DNA from 2 places in the Aliihoeflea sp. PC F10.4 genome. Region 2 is predicted to be linked to the other one. Evidence: predicted binding sites of a transcription regulator. Region 2 holds the regulator's gene; the other holds the start of a gene.

Region 1 (7,096 bases), 840 kb from region 2:
CGCCGCGCAGACCTGTTGCGGACAGCCGGCTTATAATTCCGGAGACCGGGACGACACGCGCGAAATCGCCAGGGCGACGATCGCTGCCTTCGAGGAATTCGACTACGTCGTCGCGCCCTCCGGCTCCTGCGCCTCGATGCTGAAAAAACATTATCCGGCTCTTTTTGCAGGTGACCCGGTCTGGGAAAGCCGCGCGAGCGGGTTTTCGAAGAAGGTCCACGAACTCGTGTCCTTCCTCGTCGATGAATTGCGCATCGAGGGCGTCGACGCGAAACTTGCCGCCACGACGACCTATCACGATTCCTGTTCGGGTCTTCGCGAACTCGGCATTCGCGAACAGCCGCGCAAGCTTTTGAAAAGCGTAGAGGGGCTGAAGATCGCCGAGATGGAGGAGGCGGATGTCTGCTGCGGGTTCGGCGGCACGTTCTGCGTCAAATATTCGGATATCTCCAACGCGATCGTGACGAAGAAGACCGCCAATATCGAAGTGGCGGGCGTGGACATGCTGCTCGCGGGCGATCTCGGATGCCTGATGAATATGGCCGGCAAGTTGCAGCGCGAAGGATCGGCCATCGAGGTTCGGCACGTTGCCGAGGTTCTGGCCGGCATGACCGAACAGCCGCCGATCGGAGGCAAACTCTGATGCAGATAACATCTCCCGCCTTCAAGAAGAATTCCGTCGAGGCGCTGTCGGATGCGCAGCTTCAAAAGGCGCTCGGCAACGTGCGCGCCGGCTTCATCGACAAGCGCAAGAAAGCGGTCGACGCGCTGCCGGAGTTTGACGCGCTGCGCGACAATGGCAAGGCGATCAAGGACCACACACTCGCCCATCTGGACCTCTACCTCGAAGCCTACGAGGAGAAGGTGACGAAGGCCGGTGGCCATGTCCACTGGGCGCAAACGGCTGAAGACGCGCGCAACATCATCCTCGATCTGTGCAAGTCGCGCGGCGTGAAAACGGTCACCAAGGGCAAGTCGATGATCTCCGAGGAGATCGCGCTCAACGACGCGCTGGAAGACGCCGGCGTGCGTCCGGTCGAGACAGATCTCGGCGAATACATCATCCAACTTCGCGGTGAGCATCCGAGCCACATCATCGCGCCGGCCGTGCATTTGAACAAGGAGCAGATCGAGGCGGATTTCCGCCGCGTCCACACCCATCTGCCGGCCGACCGCGAACTGGTCGAGCACGAGAAGCTTCTGACCGAAGCGCGGGAGGTTCTGCGCGCCGAATATTTCAAGGCTGATCTCGGCGTTACGGGCGCAAATTTCCTCGTCGCCGAAACCGGCTCGTCGATCATCGTAACCAACGAAGGCAATGGCGACTTGACGCAGATTTTGCCGCGCATCCATGTCGTCATCGCCTCGATCGAGAAAGTCGTGCCGACGCTGGAGGATGCCGCGCAGATTCTTCGGCTTCTGGCGCGCTCGGCGACGGGACAGGAAATGAGCGTCTATACGACGGTGTCGACCGGCGGTCGGCGCGAGGGCGATCCGGACGGGCCGGACGAATACCACGTCGTCCTGCTCGACAATGGCCGCTCGTCCATGCTCGGCACCGAGTTTCAGGAGATGCTGCGCTGCATCCGTTGCGGCGCGTGCATGAACCATTGCCCCGTCTATCACGCCGTCGGCGGGCACGCTTATGGCTGGGTCTATCCCGGCCCGATGGGTGCGGTGCTGACGCCGTCGCTGATCGGCGTCGACAAGGGCGGACATCTGCCTAACGCCTCGACCTTTTGCGGGCGCTGCGAGAGCGTTTGCCCCATGCGCATCCCGCTGCCAAAGATGATGCGGCACTGGCGCGAGCGCGAATTCGAGCGTGGACTGAACCCCGCTGCTGCGCGCTATGGCCTCAAAAGCTGGGCGTTCTTCGCAAAGCGCCCGCGTCTTTATCGGTTCTTCGCCTCGCTCGGCATTCCCGCGCTTTCCGCCCTTAGCGGCATGAAGCACCGCTTTTCATGGCTGCCCTTTGCCGGCGGCTGGACGAAATATCGCGAGATGCCGGCTCCCGAGGGCCGGACCTTCATGCAGCAATGGGCGCAGCGCGAGGCGCTGAAGCAGGAGGCGACGCGATGAGTGCGCGCGATGCGATCCTCAACAAGGTGCGCGCTTCGCTGAAGGCGGGCGCGGGCGAGCGCAAGTCGGTCGTGGAGGAACGCCTTCGCGGTGCACCGCGCGGCATCATTCCCGAACGGGGCAAGTTGGCCGACGCCGCCCGTATCGATCTGTTTGAAGCGCAGGCGCAAAAGGTCTTCGCGACGACGGAGCGTCTTGCCTCCCATGCCGACCTGCCGGTGGCGGTGGCATCCTATCTGCGCTCGAAGAACCTGCCGGCCTCGATCCGCATGGGCGAGGACGCGCTTCTGCGGGGCGCAGACTGGTCGAGCCAACCTGCGCTCGAAGTGCGAAGCGGCCCGTCCGACGGAACCGACGAGACCGGACTAAGCCATGCCTTCGGTGCCATCGCTGAGACTGGAACGCTGGTGCTTCATTCGGGCGCGGACAATCCGACGACGGTGAACTTCCTGCCCGAGCATCATCTCGTCGTGGTCGATGCGAAGGATGTTGCCGGCGATCTGGAAACCGTCCTCGCGCAAATTCGCGACAAGTTCGGCAAGGGCTTGATGCCGCGCACGTTGAACATGATCACCGGGCCGTCGCGCTCAGGCGACATCGAGCAGAAGATGCTGCTCGGCGCGCACGGACCGCGTGCGCTGCATGTCTTCATTGTCGGCGGATAGACAAAAGCTCTAACGCGAAAATTCTGCATCCGGTTCGGTTGCAAGCCGGTCGATCGTGTGCGTCTGTAAAAGCGCGGCGACCTCTGCGGCGTCGCCTGCCAGAAGATCGGGCGAAACGGGCTTTCCGACCGTGATCGAAAACGGCTTGCGCTTCTTGTTCAAAAGCTCGTGGAAAATCGTCATGTCGCGCATTTCGTTCGAATAGCGCGACAGGAGATAGAAAAGCCCCGAATTGCGCGCCGTGATCCGAACCGGCACCACCGGCACATTGTAGCGCCGTGCTAGCGCCACGAAGCTCGGCTGCCAGGGACGCTCGGTCAGCTTCTTCTGGTTCCAGTAGGCGATTCGCCCGGATGGAAAGAGCACGACTGCCCGCTCCGATGAAAAGGCACGCGCAGTCATTTCGAGCGTGTCGCGGCTCTTCGAACGCGTCTTTTCGCCCTGCCGCCACTCGACGGGAATGATCACGTCGCGAAAACCCGCCGCAACGCGCAGTGCATCGCGGTTGGCGAAGATGGAAAGATCCGTGCGGATCGGCTTCATCAGCTCATAGACCGCGACACCATCGGCAATGCCGGTCGGATGGCTTGGCGCGAGAACGAACCCACCGGTCTTCGGAATGTTTTCCCGGCCCGTGACGGAGACATCGAGAGCCAGAAGCCGGTTGAGGAAATCGAACGCCTCAAGACCGGACAAAGGCGCGATCTCGTCTGCCATCGCGACAGCCAGATCGTAATCGAAATAGCGGTAGATCAGCGGCCGCAAAGCGGGCCAGGCGAAGTTCTGCGAAAGCCGCGTCGCCCGTTCCGCTATCAACTGGTCTATGATGTGGTCGCGCGGCTTTCCTGAAGCAAGGAAATGCGTGACGAGCGAGCTAATACTGTACGGCGTTTGCCGAGAGTTCATTCTGTGCACTCCGCCATGCATCGTCGTGTCGCCCACTGGCATGACGTGCGCATGACATTCTGACAAGAATGCCTTTGGTAACAAAAAGTTCCCACCGATCAGCTATCGTGTAGCAATGCGCGACAGGTTTTGTGCGATCGCCAGCCGCACGAGTTCGGCAGCTTCGCGGGCGGCGCGGTTCTGGGCGTCGCGCGATGCACGCAATGCGGCGAATTGCTGTGCCGAGACGTCATAAGGGGCCTGTGCCGAACGACGTCCCTGACCGACGGTGCGGCCTGTCGAATCGGTCAACACGTAGCTCACCGTCACGGTGACCAGCGAGGCAGTCGGCTCGTCGTCGCGTCCTCTCTGGATCGACAAGGCGGCCGCATCCGAGACGGAAACCGATAGCCGGGCATTATACTGCGGTGCAGAGGGCTCGCCCGCCCCGCCCGAAAGCAGGAAGATCAGATGGTTGCGCACCTCCTGGCTGACCCGGTTCCCAACAGGTGCGACCCCCACAGACGCCATTTGCGCGCTGACGGTTCCGCCCGGTGAAGATGGTGTCGGATTTCCGTGAAGCGGCTGCACGGTGCAGGCCGCAAGCGCAACGAAGGAAAGCAGCGCCGCAAGGGTGACGAGCCGGCGCGAACGGACGGTATCAGGCAACGACATTCACGATCCTCTGCGGCACGACGATGACTTTGCGCGGGGACTTGCCTTCGAGCGCCTTTTGCACGAAGTCGAGAGCGAGCGCCGCAGCCTCGACGGCAGATTGATCCGCGTCGCGCGCGATTGTCAAATCTCCGCGCTTCTTGCCGTTGATCTGGACCGGCAGCACGATCTCGCCATCGACGGTCAGCGCCGCGTCGAAAGCCGGCCACGGCCGCTCGGCGACCATGCCGTCGCCGCTGATTGCCGCCCAGCATTCCTCGGCCAGATGCGGCATCATCGGCGCGATCATCGCGATCAGCATTTCGACCGCTTCACGCAGAGCAGCCTTTTCGGCAGCGTCAGCCGGGCCAATTCCCTGAAGGCGTGGAGCAAGCGCGTTGACGAGTTCGTAAAGCCGCGCGACGGCCTTGTTGAAGCCGAGCCGTTCGATGTCTTCGCCGACCGCCTTGACGGTCTTATGCGCCAGTTTCGAGATCGCCGCAGCCTCGCCGTCCTGAGTGGCCTTCGGGGCGACGCCGGCCAAAGCCTCGGCGGCTTCCGAGATAAGACGCCAGACGCGCTGCACAAAACGGTGCGCGCCTTCGACGCCCGCTTCCGTCCAGATCACGTCGCGATCCGGCGGCGAATCGGACAGCATGAAGAAGCGGGCCGTGTCCGCGCCGTAGGAGGCGATGATGTCGTCGGGGTCGACGACGTTCTTCTTCGACTTGGACATCTTCTCGATCGAACCGATCGCGATGTCCTCGCCCGTGGAAAGCAAGGTCGCGCGGCGCGTGCCGTCGGCTTCCTCGATTTTCACTTCGGCAGGCGTGACCCAGCCTTTTGGACCCTTATAGGTCTCGTGAACGACCATGCCTTGCGTGAAGAGGCCCGCGAACGGTTCCTCGACAACATTCACATGGCCGGTCGCCTTCATCGCGCGGGTGAAGAAGCGCGAATAGAGAAGATGCAGGATCGCATGCTCGATGCCGCCGATATATTGATCGACGGCAAGCCAGCCCTTCGACCCATCCACATAGTCGAGGCTCGTCGGCTCGGTCTCGTTCCACGGATCGGTGAAGCGTGCGAAATACCACGAGGAATCGGCGAAGGTGTCCATCGTATCGGTGTCGCGGCGCGCATCCCCGCCACAGGACGGGCACTTGACGTGCTTCCATGTCGGATGGTGGTCGAGCGGATTGCCGGGCCGGTCGAAGGACACGTCGTTGGGCAGTTCGACCGGGAGTTGATCGGCTGGAACCGGCACCGATCCGCACGCATCGCAATGGATAACCGGGATCGGACAGCCCCAGTAGCGCTGGCGTGAGATCAGCCAGTCCCGCAGGCGGAACTGCACCTTGCGCGCAGCCTGCGGGCGACCGCCAAGATCGGTCTTTTCCAGCCGCGAGGCGACCTCCTCGAACGCGTCCTTCGGCGTCATGCCGTCGAGGAAGCGCGAATTGATCATCACGCCGTCGTCGGTATAGGCCTCGTCGACGATCTGGAACGTAGCTGCATTACCGTCGGCGGGCATGACGACGGGCACGACCGGCAGGCCGTATTTGTTGGCGAAGTCGAGGTCGCGCTGGTCGCCCGACGGGCAGCCGAAGATCGCGCCCGTGCCGTAATCCATCAGGACGAAATTGGCGACGTGAACCGGAAGCGTCCAGCTTTCGTCGAAGGGGTGGACGACGCGGATGCCGGTGTCGAAGCCCTTCTTCTCGGCCGTTTCCAGTTCGGCCGCGGACGTGCCGCGATGGCTGATGTCCTCGATGAAGGCGGCCAACTCGGGGTTCGTCTCGGCCGCCTTTCTCGCCAGCGGATGATCGGCCGCGATCGCCATGAAGGACGCGCCGAAGATCGTGTCGGGACGGGTCGTGTATACTTCCAATTCGCTCTCGCCCTGTGGTGCCGTTGCCGGGTCGAGCTTCCAGCGCAGTTGCAGCCCTTCCGAACGGCCGATCCAGTTCGACTGCATCAGCTTGACCTTCTCGGGCCAGCGGTCGAGCGTATCGAGGCCGTCGAGCAGATCCTGCGCCATCGCAGTGATCTTGAAGAACCATTGCGTCAGGTCGCGCTGTTCCACCAGCGCGCCGGAGCGCCAGCCGCGCCCGTCGATCACCTGCTCGTTGGCCAGAACCGTCATGTCGACCGGGTCCCAGTTGACCTTGGCGGCGCGGCGCTCGACCAGCCCGGCGGCCAGCATGTCCGTGAACATCTTCTGCTGATGCTTGTAGTAGCTCGGGTCGCAGGTCGCGAATTCGCGCGCCCAGTCGAGCGACAGGCCCATCGTCTTCAACTGACCCTTCATCGTCTCGATATTGGCATAGGTCCAGTCGCGCGGATTGACCTTGTTGTCGCGCGCGGCGTTCTCGGCCGGCAGGCCGAACGCGTCCCAACCCATCGGATGCAGGACGTTGTAGCCGGCGGCCCGCTTGTAGCGCGCGACGACGTCGCCCATCGCATAATTGCGCACATGGCCCATATGGATGCGGCCCGACGGATAGGGGAACATCTCGAGGACGTAATACTTCTCGCGTGGATCGTCGTTTTGCGTGGCGAAGAGCTTCGCCTCGTCCCAGGCCTTTTGCCATTTCGGTTCGGATGCGCGCGGATTGTATCGTTCGGTTGCCATGGCCTGCTTTTCACCGGATAAGGTGCGGGAATTCGTCCGGGTGTTCACCACGGATCGCGGTTGAATTCAACTAAATGATGAAATGGGAAGCTGATGACTGATGCCGCCGCCCACCTTGCCGAGGTAAAGGCAGCCATTGGAAAAGCGGAAAGCGAAGCAAACCGCACTGCCGGCTCCG
Region 2 (7,096 bases):
GCCCGGAAACGGGAACCGAGCCGGCGAGGCCCTGTGCGTCGAGCGCGGCGATCGCCCCGCCAGCCGTTCCGTCATTGGAGGCGACGACGGCGGCAACCTCGTTGTTACTCTGCGTCAGGAACTGTTCCATGTTGCGCTGGGCGTTGGCCGGCAGCCAGCCATCCGTATAGGCTTCGCCCACATTGGTGATCGCGCCAGAATCGATGGCGTCCTTGAGAACCTCCATCTGCCCTTCGAAGAGGAAGTCCGCGTTCGGATCGGCGGACGAGCCCTTGATGAAAACGTAATTGCCTTCGGGCTGCACGTCGAATACGGCCTGCGCCTGCATGCGGCCGACTTCCTTATTGTCGAAGGTCAGGTAAAAGGCGTCCGGATTTTCGATCAGGCGGTCGTAGCCGACGACCGGAATGCCTTCGTCCACTGCGTTCTGAACGGCAGGCCCGATGGCGGAGGAATCCTGCGCAAGAATGATGAGCGCGTTCGCACCCTGGCTGATGAGCGACTCGACATCGGTGAGTTGCTTGGCGGCCGAGGATTGGGCATCGGCCGATATATATCGATTGCCGGCGGCTTCGATGGCTTCTCTCATCGCCGCTTCGTCTGTCTTCCAGCGCTCTTCCTGAAAGTTCGACCAGGAAACGCCGATGACAAGTCCTTCGGCTTTCGCTGCGGTTGCAAGCGTCATGGAAAGCGCGACACCCGCCAGAAGGGCGGTTGTGAAAGTCTTCATGATGTTCCTCCCTGCGCCGTGAACGGCGCCTCCTCAGTTGGGGAGGCTCTTTTTTTCGAGCCTCGAAAAAAAGAATGACTCACCATTTCCGACGTGTCAATATCCTTTGAAAGGTGCATCAAGACGCCTTCAGGAGGAATCGTTTCGATGACAATGGGCGTACGCCACGACGATCTGCGCAAGCGCAACCGCGCCCTTGTGATTGCAGCCGTTCGCCGGGACGGACAGCCTTCCCGCACCGAACTTGCGACCCGCACCGGGCTCAGCCATTCGACGATTTCCGCCATCGCCTCCGACCTGATCGCCGAAGGCGTTCTGCGGCAGGCAAAGGGCTCGGGCGGGGAACTGGTTCGGCGCGGGCGTCCGCAGGTCTCGCTGGAACTGGAACCTCGCGCGGGAACGGTGCTCGCGGTCGTTCTGCTTCTCAACACGCTTTCGGCGAGCGTGATCGACTATGCGGGCCGCACCGTGTGCGAGCGACATGAACGCCTGTCGACGCTGACGGCGTCCCGCGAGGAATTGATCGAGGCCGTATCCACGATCATCAAGGGCGTGCTTGGCGACGCCGCGCGCGATCCATCGGAAATCATGCGCATGACGATGGCCATTCAGGGCATCATCGATTCGGGCGGGCGGACGCTCTTGTGGACACCGATTACGCCGCATAGCGGCATCGCCTTCGCCGATTTCATCGAAACCAGGTTCGGCTTCCCCGTCACCGTGCAGAACGACTGCAACATGATCGCGCTTGCGCTGCGGGCCCGCGAGCCGGAACGGTATCGGGACAATTTCGTGACGATCCTCCTGTCGAACGGCATCGGCATGGGTCTTGTTCTGCGCGGCGAGCTTTTCACCGGCGCCTATTCGTCGGGCGGGGAATTCGGCCACATGGTCTACAAGCCGCACGGGGCCTTGTGCAGATGCGGCCGCCATGGCTGCGTCGAGGCTTATGCGGGAAACTATGCGATCCTTCGCGCATCGAAAGGCCAGGAGGACGAGTGCGAACCCGATGCGGATGTCGATCGCGAGACCATGTTGCAGCTTGCAGGCGAGGCACGGCAAAAAGACGGCCCGGCGCGCGAGGCCTTCATGCGGGCGGGCGAAGCGCTGGGATATGGGCTTGGGTCTCTCTTCGCGCTGATCGACCCTGCTCCCGTTGCGGTCGTGGGGCCGGGAACGCACGCTTTCGACATCATGGAACCGGCGATCCGCGAGGCGATCGCACAGACTGCTGGCGGCCAGCACGACGCGGTGATCTCGTTCGATCTGGAAGCCGACGAAATGCCGCTGATACGGGAGGGTTGCGCACGCAAGGCGCTTGAGGCCGTAGACAACGAGCTGTTCGCGCCGGGCTACGTCAACGCCATGCAGGAAACGGCAGGGTAGAGCAGCTTCCGGCCTGAAACAGGTCAGCTTTCGTTGATCGAATAGCCTGCGCCGCGGATCGTGCGGATCACGTCCGGCGCTCCGTTCGGATTGATCGCCTTGCGCAGGCGGCCGACATGAACGTCGACCGTTCGCTCGTCGATATAGTTCGTCTCACCCCAGACACTGTCGAGCAGATGCCCGCGCGAGAATACGCGGCCGGGATGCTGCATCAGGAATTCGAGCAGCCGGAATTCGGTCGGCCCCAGATGAACTTCATGCGGGCCGCGATAGGTGCGATGCGCTTCGCGGTCGAGCACGATGTCGCCGACCTTGAGCACACTTGAAAGCACTTCCGGCTTTGCCCGGCGCAAAAGCGCGCGCACGCGGGCGACGAATTCGGGCGTCGAGAACGGCTTGACCAGATAGTCGTCCGCGCCGGTCGAAAGCCCTCTCACCCGGTCGCTCTCTTCGCCGCGCGCCGTCAGCATGATGATCGGCAAGCGCTCCGTCTCGGGTCGCATCCGCAGCCGGCGGCAAAGTTCGATGCCGGAAACCGCCGGCACCATCCAGTCGAGAACGAGAAGATCGGGCACCGTTTCCTGAAGCCGGATTTCGGCGTCGTCCCCGCGCATGATCGTCTCGACCTGATAACCTTCGGCTTCGAGATTATAGCGGATAAGAACGCCCAGCGCCTCCTCGTCCTCCACCACCATGATCTTCGGTGCCATCATCGCGGATCACCCGAGATCGATGTCTCGTCGAGCTTGGGGCGATGGACCGGCAATTGCTTGCCGACCATCATGTAATAGGCGTTTTCGGCGATATTCGTCGCGTGGTCGCCGATGCGCTCCAGATTCTTGGCGCAGAACAGAAGATGCGTGCAGGGCGTGATGTTGCGCGGGTCTTCCATCATGTAGGTCAGAAGTTCGCGAAAGACGGCCGTGTAATGAACGTCGATATGCTCGTCGTCCGCCCGCAGATCGACAAGCACGTCGGCGTTGCGCCCGACATAGTTTTCAATGACGCCAGCCAGTTGCGCGCGCACCAGCCCGGCCATCGTATCGATGGAATGGGACAACTTGCGCTGCATGACGCCCGAACCGACCGCGTTGACGCGCTTTGCGATGTTCTTCGCAAGATCGCCGATACGCTCGAGATCGCTCGCCATGCGGATAGCGGCGACCACAGCACGCAGATCCTGCGCCATCGGCTGACGCTTGGCGATCAGCGTGATGGCCCGTTCGTCGATCTGGCGCTGTCGGTCGTCCATCGACATATCGTCGGATATGACGCGCTGGGCGAGCGCGACATCGTTGTCGAGCAGCGATTTCGTCGCCGCAGACACCATGCTTTGCGCCAGATCGCCCATTTCGCGGATCAGCCGGTCGATCTCGCCGAGTTCCTCGTCGAAGGAGGCTACGATATGTCCACCCATGGTCCTGCCCTCTCCCCGTCCGGTCAGCCGAAGCGGCCGGTGACGTAGTCCTGCGTGCGCTTGTCGTTCGGCGCGGTGAAGATCGCTTCCGTCGGCCCTTCCTCGACGAGCAGGCCCAGATGGAAGAACGCCGTGCGCTGCGACACGCGAGCCGCCTGCTGCATCGAGTGCGTCACGATCGCGATCGTGTAATTGGCGCGCAACTCGTCGATCAGTTCCTCGATCTTGGCGGTCGCGATCGGATCGAGCGCGGAGCACGGCTCGTCCATCAGGATCACTTCCGGCGAGACCGCGATGGCGCGCGCGATGCACAGGCGCTGCTGCTGGCCGCCCGAAAGTCCCGTGCCCGGCTCGTGCAGACGGTCCTTCACCTCCTCGAAGAGGCTCGCCTTCTTCAGGCTGGTGACGACGATTTCTTCCAGTTCGCTTTTGTTGGAAGCAAGGCCGTGGATTTTTGGACCGTACGCGACATTCTCGAAGATCGACTTCGGGAACGGGTTCGGTTTCTGGAACACCATGCCGACGCGGGCGCGCAGTTCCACCACGTCGATCTTCGGATCGTAGACGTCCTGCCCGTCGAGCTTGATGTCGCCTTCGACGCGACAACCCTCGATCGTGTCGTTCATGCGGTTGAGGCAGCGAAGGAAGGTCGACTTGCCGCAACCCGAAGGACCGATGAACGCGATGACGGAGCGGTCGGGCACGTTGACTGAGACGTCGAACAGCGCCTGCTTCTGTCCGTAGAAGACATTGACGTTCTGCGCCGTCACGCGCGCTTTTGCAGCTTTCTGGTTCCTGGAAGCGTTGGCGGCGTCGACGATGGCACCGGAAGACATGTTCATGTCGGTGTTCTCCGATTTGGCGATGTTGGTCATTTGCGGCGCTCCAGTCGGCTGCGAAGGAAGATGGCGATCGCATTCAGGCTGATCATGAGCGCCAGAAGCACGATAATTGCGGCCGATGTGCGCGCCTCGAAGAAATTGCGGTTCTCGTTACCCTGCCAAAGATAGATCTGGACCGGCAGGGCGGTGGACTGGTCGAAAGGCGAACCGGGGATGGAGGCGACGAAAGCGTTCATGCCGATGAGAAGCAGCGGTGCGGTCTCTCCCAGCGCCTGCGCCACACCGATGATCGTGGCGGTCAGGATGCCCGGATAGGTAACGGGCAGAACGTGGTGGAAGACGGTCTGCGTCTTCGACGCGCCGAGACCGAGCGCGGCCTGCCTCAGCGACGGCGGCACGGCGCGCAACGCCGAGCGTGTCGCGATGATGATGGTGGGCAGCGTCATCAGCGTCAAAACGAGACCGCCGACGATGGGTGCGGAAAGCGGCAGGCGGAAATAATTGATGAAGACCGCCGCGCCCAGAAGGCCGAACACGATGGATGGCACCGCCGCCAGATTGTTGATGTTGACCTCGATGACGTCGGTCAGGCGGTTCTTCGGGGCGAACTCTTCCAGATAGATCGCGCTGGCGACGCCGATCGGCACGGCGAGCACGATCACCACCAGCATCATGTAGAGCGAACCCATGAACGCGCCGGCAAGACCGGCGCTGGCCGGTGCCGAACGCGAATCCGTATTGGTGAAGATGTGCCAGGCGAACGCCATGCGGATATGGCCATCGGCGTAAAGCTCGTCGGCGAGCGCGCGCGCGTCGGCCGGCAATTGCTGGCGAGCGTCCGGCAGATCGCGGTCGATATTGCCCTTAAGCCAGTTGTCGGCGTTGGCCGAGGCGAGCAGTTGCATGTCGACGGTTCGGCCGAGCAATGTCGGGTTGGCCATGAACGCGTCGCGCAGCTTGAAGCGCTCGGCGCTGTCGATCAGCGATTGCAGGTCGCGCGCGCTGATTTCGGAATCCGGCACGAGGCTGCGCACGGCTTCCTCGACGACACGGTTCCAGTTGAGAAGCGTCACGTCACGCTGCCAGCGAAGGTCTGCCGCCCGCAGGTCGGCAAGCGACTGCCCCTGCTCGCGCGCGGGCCTCGGGCCGACATCGATCAGTTCCTCGGAAAAGGTGACCGGCACCGTGAAAGTCGCCTGCTGAAACGCCGGCAGGCCCTTCGAAAGGATCATCACGAACAGGACGGCGACGAAGGTCAGTGCCGCAGCAATGGCAAGAATGCCGTAGAAGCGGAAACGCTTTTCGCGGGCGTGGCGCTTTCCAAGACCCTCTCGGATGCGCTTGAGCCGGGCTGCTGAACCGTCCATCGGGGAGGTGTTCTGGCTGAGATCGGTCATGGCTATTCGTACTGCTCCCGGAAGCGGCGGACGATGTAGAGGGCGGCCATGTTGAGGAACAGGGTCATCACGAAAAGGGTGAGACCCAGCGCGAAGGCGACGAGCGACTGCGGAGAGGCGAAATCCTGATCGCCTGTCAACTGGTTGACGATGGTGACCGTAACGGTGGAAATCGGCTCGCCCGGATTGGCACGCAGGAACGGGCTGTTACCGGCCGCAAGAACGACGATCATCGTTTCGCCGATAGCCCGGCTGACGGCGAGAAGGAACGCGCCGACGATGCCGGGAAGCGCTGCGGGCAGCACTACGCGCTTGATCGTTTCGGACTTGGTCGCGCCGAGCCCGACCGAGCCGTCGATCATCGCACGCGGCACCTGCCGCAGGATGTCATCGGAGAGCGAGGAGATGAAGGGGATGATCATGATCCCCATGACGATGCCGGCTGTCAGCGCGGAGGTGGCGCGAATATCGACGCCGATCGATGCGCCGAAAGACGCGAGGGCGGGACCAACCGTGACGAGCGCGAAAAAACCGTAGACGATAGTGGGAATGCCGGCGAGGATTTCGATCATCGGCTTGACGAAGGAACGCACGCGCGGCTTTGCGTATTGCGACAGGTAGATCGCCGTCATCAGGCCGATTGGCAGCGCCACGAACATGGCGATGCCGGCGACCATGATCGTGCCCCACAGGAGCGGCAAAATGCCATACTGACCGCTGCCCGCACCCGTCGTGGAAAAGCGTGGGTTCCAGACGGTGCCGAAGAAGAAGTCGATCGGGCTGACGAAGGTGAAGAAGCGCGCCGCCTCGAAAACCAGCGACAGGACGATGCCGAGCGTCGTCAGGATCGCGACGCCGGAGCAGGCCAAAAGCAGATAGGAAACCAGCCGCTCGACCTCGTTTCGAGCCCGAAGCCGGGTCGCTATACGTCGACGGGCGAAATAGAGCGATACGCCCGCAAAGGCGGCCGCGGCAGCCAGTACAGTCGCGGACGCGATCAGCTGGAAGCGACGCAGAGCCTCGCCAGCTGCTGCCTCAAAAGGCTGGACCTCGCCCGCCACACCGAAGCCTGAGGCGATGGCGTAGACGCGCTGGATCGTCGTCTGCAGCGCCCCGCCGCCCTGATCGACGAGCTCGGCCGGCAGGTTTGCGAGGATGAAGGCACGGGAGGCGGAGGTGCCGAAAAGTGCCCACAGCCCCAGGATGAGAAGGGCCGGTGCGATCGTCCATATGGCGACCAGCGAACCGTGATAGGCGGGGCGGGAGTGCAGGCGGCCTTCGGGCGTCGCCAGCCTGCGGCTCAATGACCAACCCTGCTGGTAGG

Evidence for each region. Region 2 encodes PhoB, which activates phosphate uptake and scavenging genes when phosphate is short. Its sites were predicted from a motif close to TGTCATNNANCTGTCAT; they were not measured.
Region 1: the regulator PhoB is predicted to act here: its motif matches at 3,691-3,707, upstream of ACX82Z_RS17310 (1-acyl-sn-glycerol-3-phosphate acyltransferase).

Annotation. Positions count from the first base shown of each region.
Region 1 covers NZ_JBTSWH010000001.1:3,437,860-3,444,955, reverse strand. The annotation lists gene ACX82Z_RS17325 ((Fe-S)-binding protein) at 1-643, shown strand, start outside; gene ACX82Z_RS17320 (LutB/LldF family L-lactate oxidation iron-sulfur protein) at 643-2,079, shown strand; gene ACX82Z_RS17315 (LutC/YkgG family protein) at 2,076-2,744, shown strand; gene ACX82Z_RS17310 (1-acyl-sn-glycerol-3-phosphate acyltransferase) at 2,754-3,650, opposite strand; gene lptE (LPS assembly lipoprotein LptE) at 3,753-4,304, opposite strand; gene leuS (leucine--tRNA ligase) at 4,291-6,918, opposite strand; gene ACX82Z_RS17295 (YggS family pyridoxal phosphate-dependent enzyme) at 7,012-7,096, shown strand, end outside.
Region 2 covers NZ_JBTSWH010000001.1:4,282,800-4,289,895, reverse strand. The annotation lists gene xylF (D-xylose ABC transporter substrate-binding protein) at 1-730, opposite strand, end outside; gene ACX82Z_RS21540 (ROK family transcriptional regulator) at 878-2,116, shown strand; gene phoB (phosphate regulon transcriptional regulator PhoB) at 2,140-2,826, opposite strand; gene phoU (phosphate signaling complex protein PhoU) at 2,826-3,533, opposite strand; gene pstB (phosphate ABC transporter ATP-binding protein PstB) at 3,557-4,369, opposite strand; gene pstA (phosphate ABC transporter permease PstA) at 4,405-5,772, opposite strand; gene pstC (phosphate ABC transporter permease subunit PstC) at 5,775-7,096, opposite strand, start outside.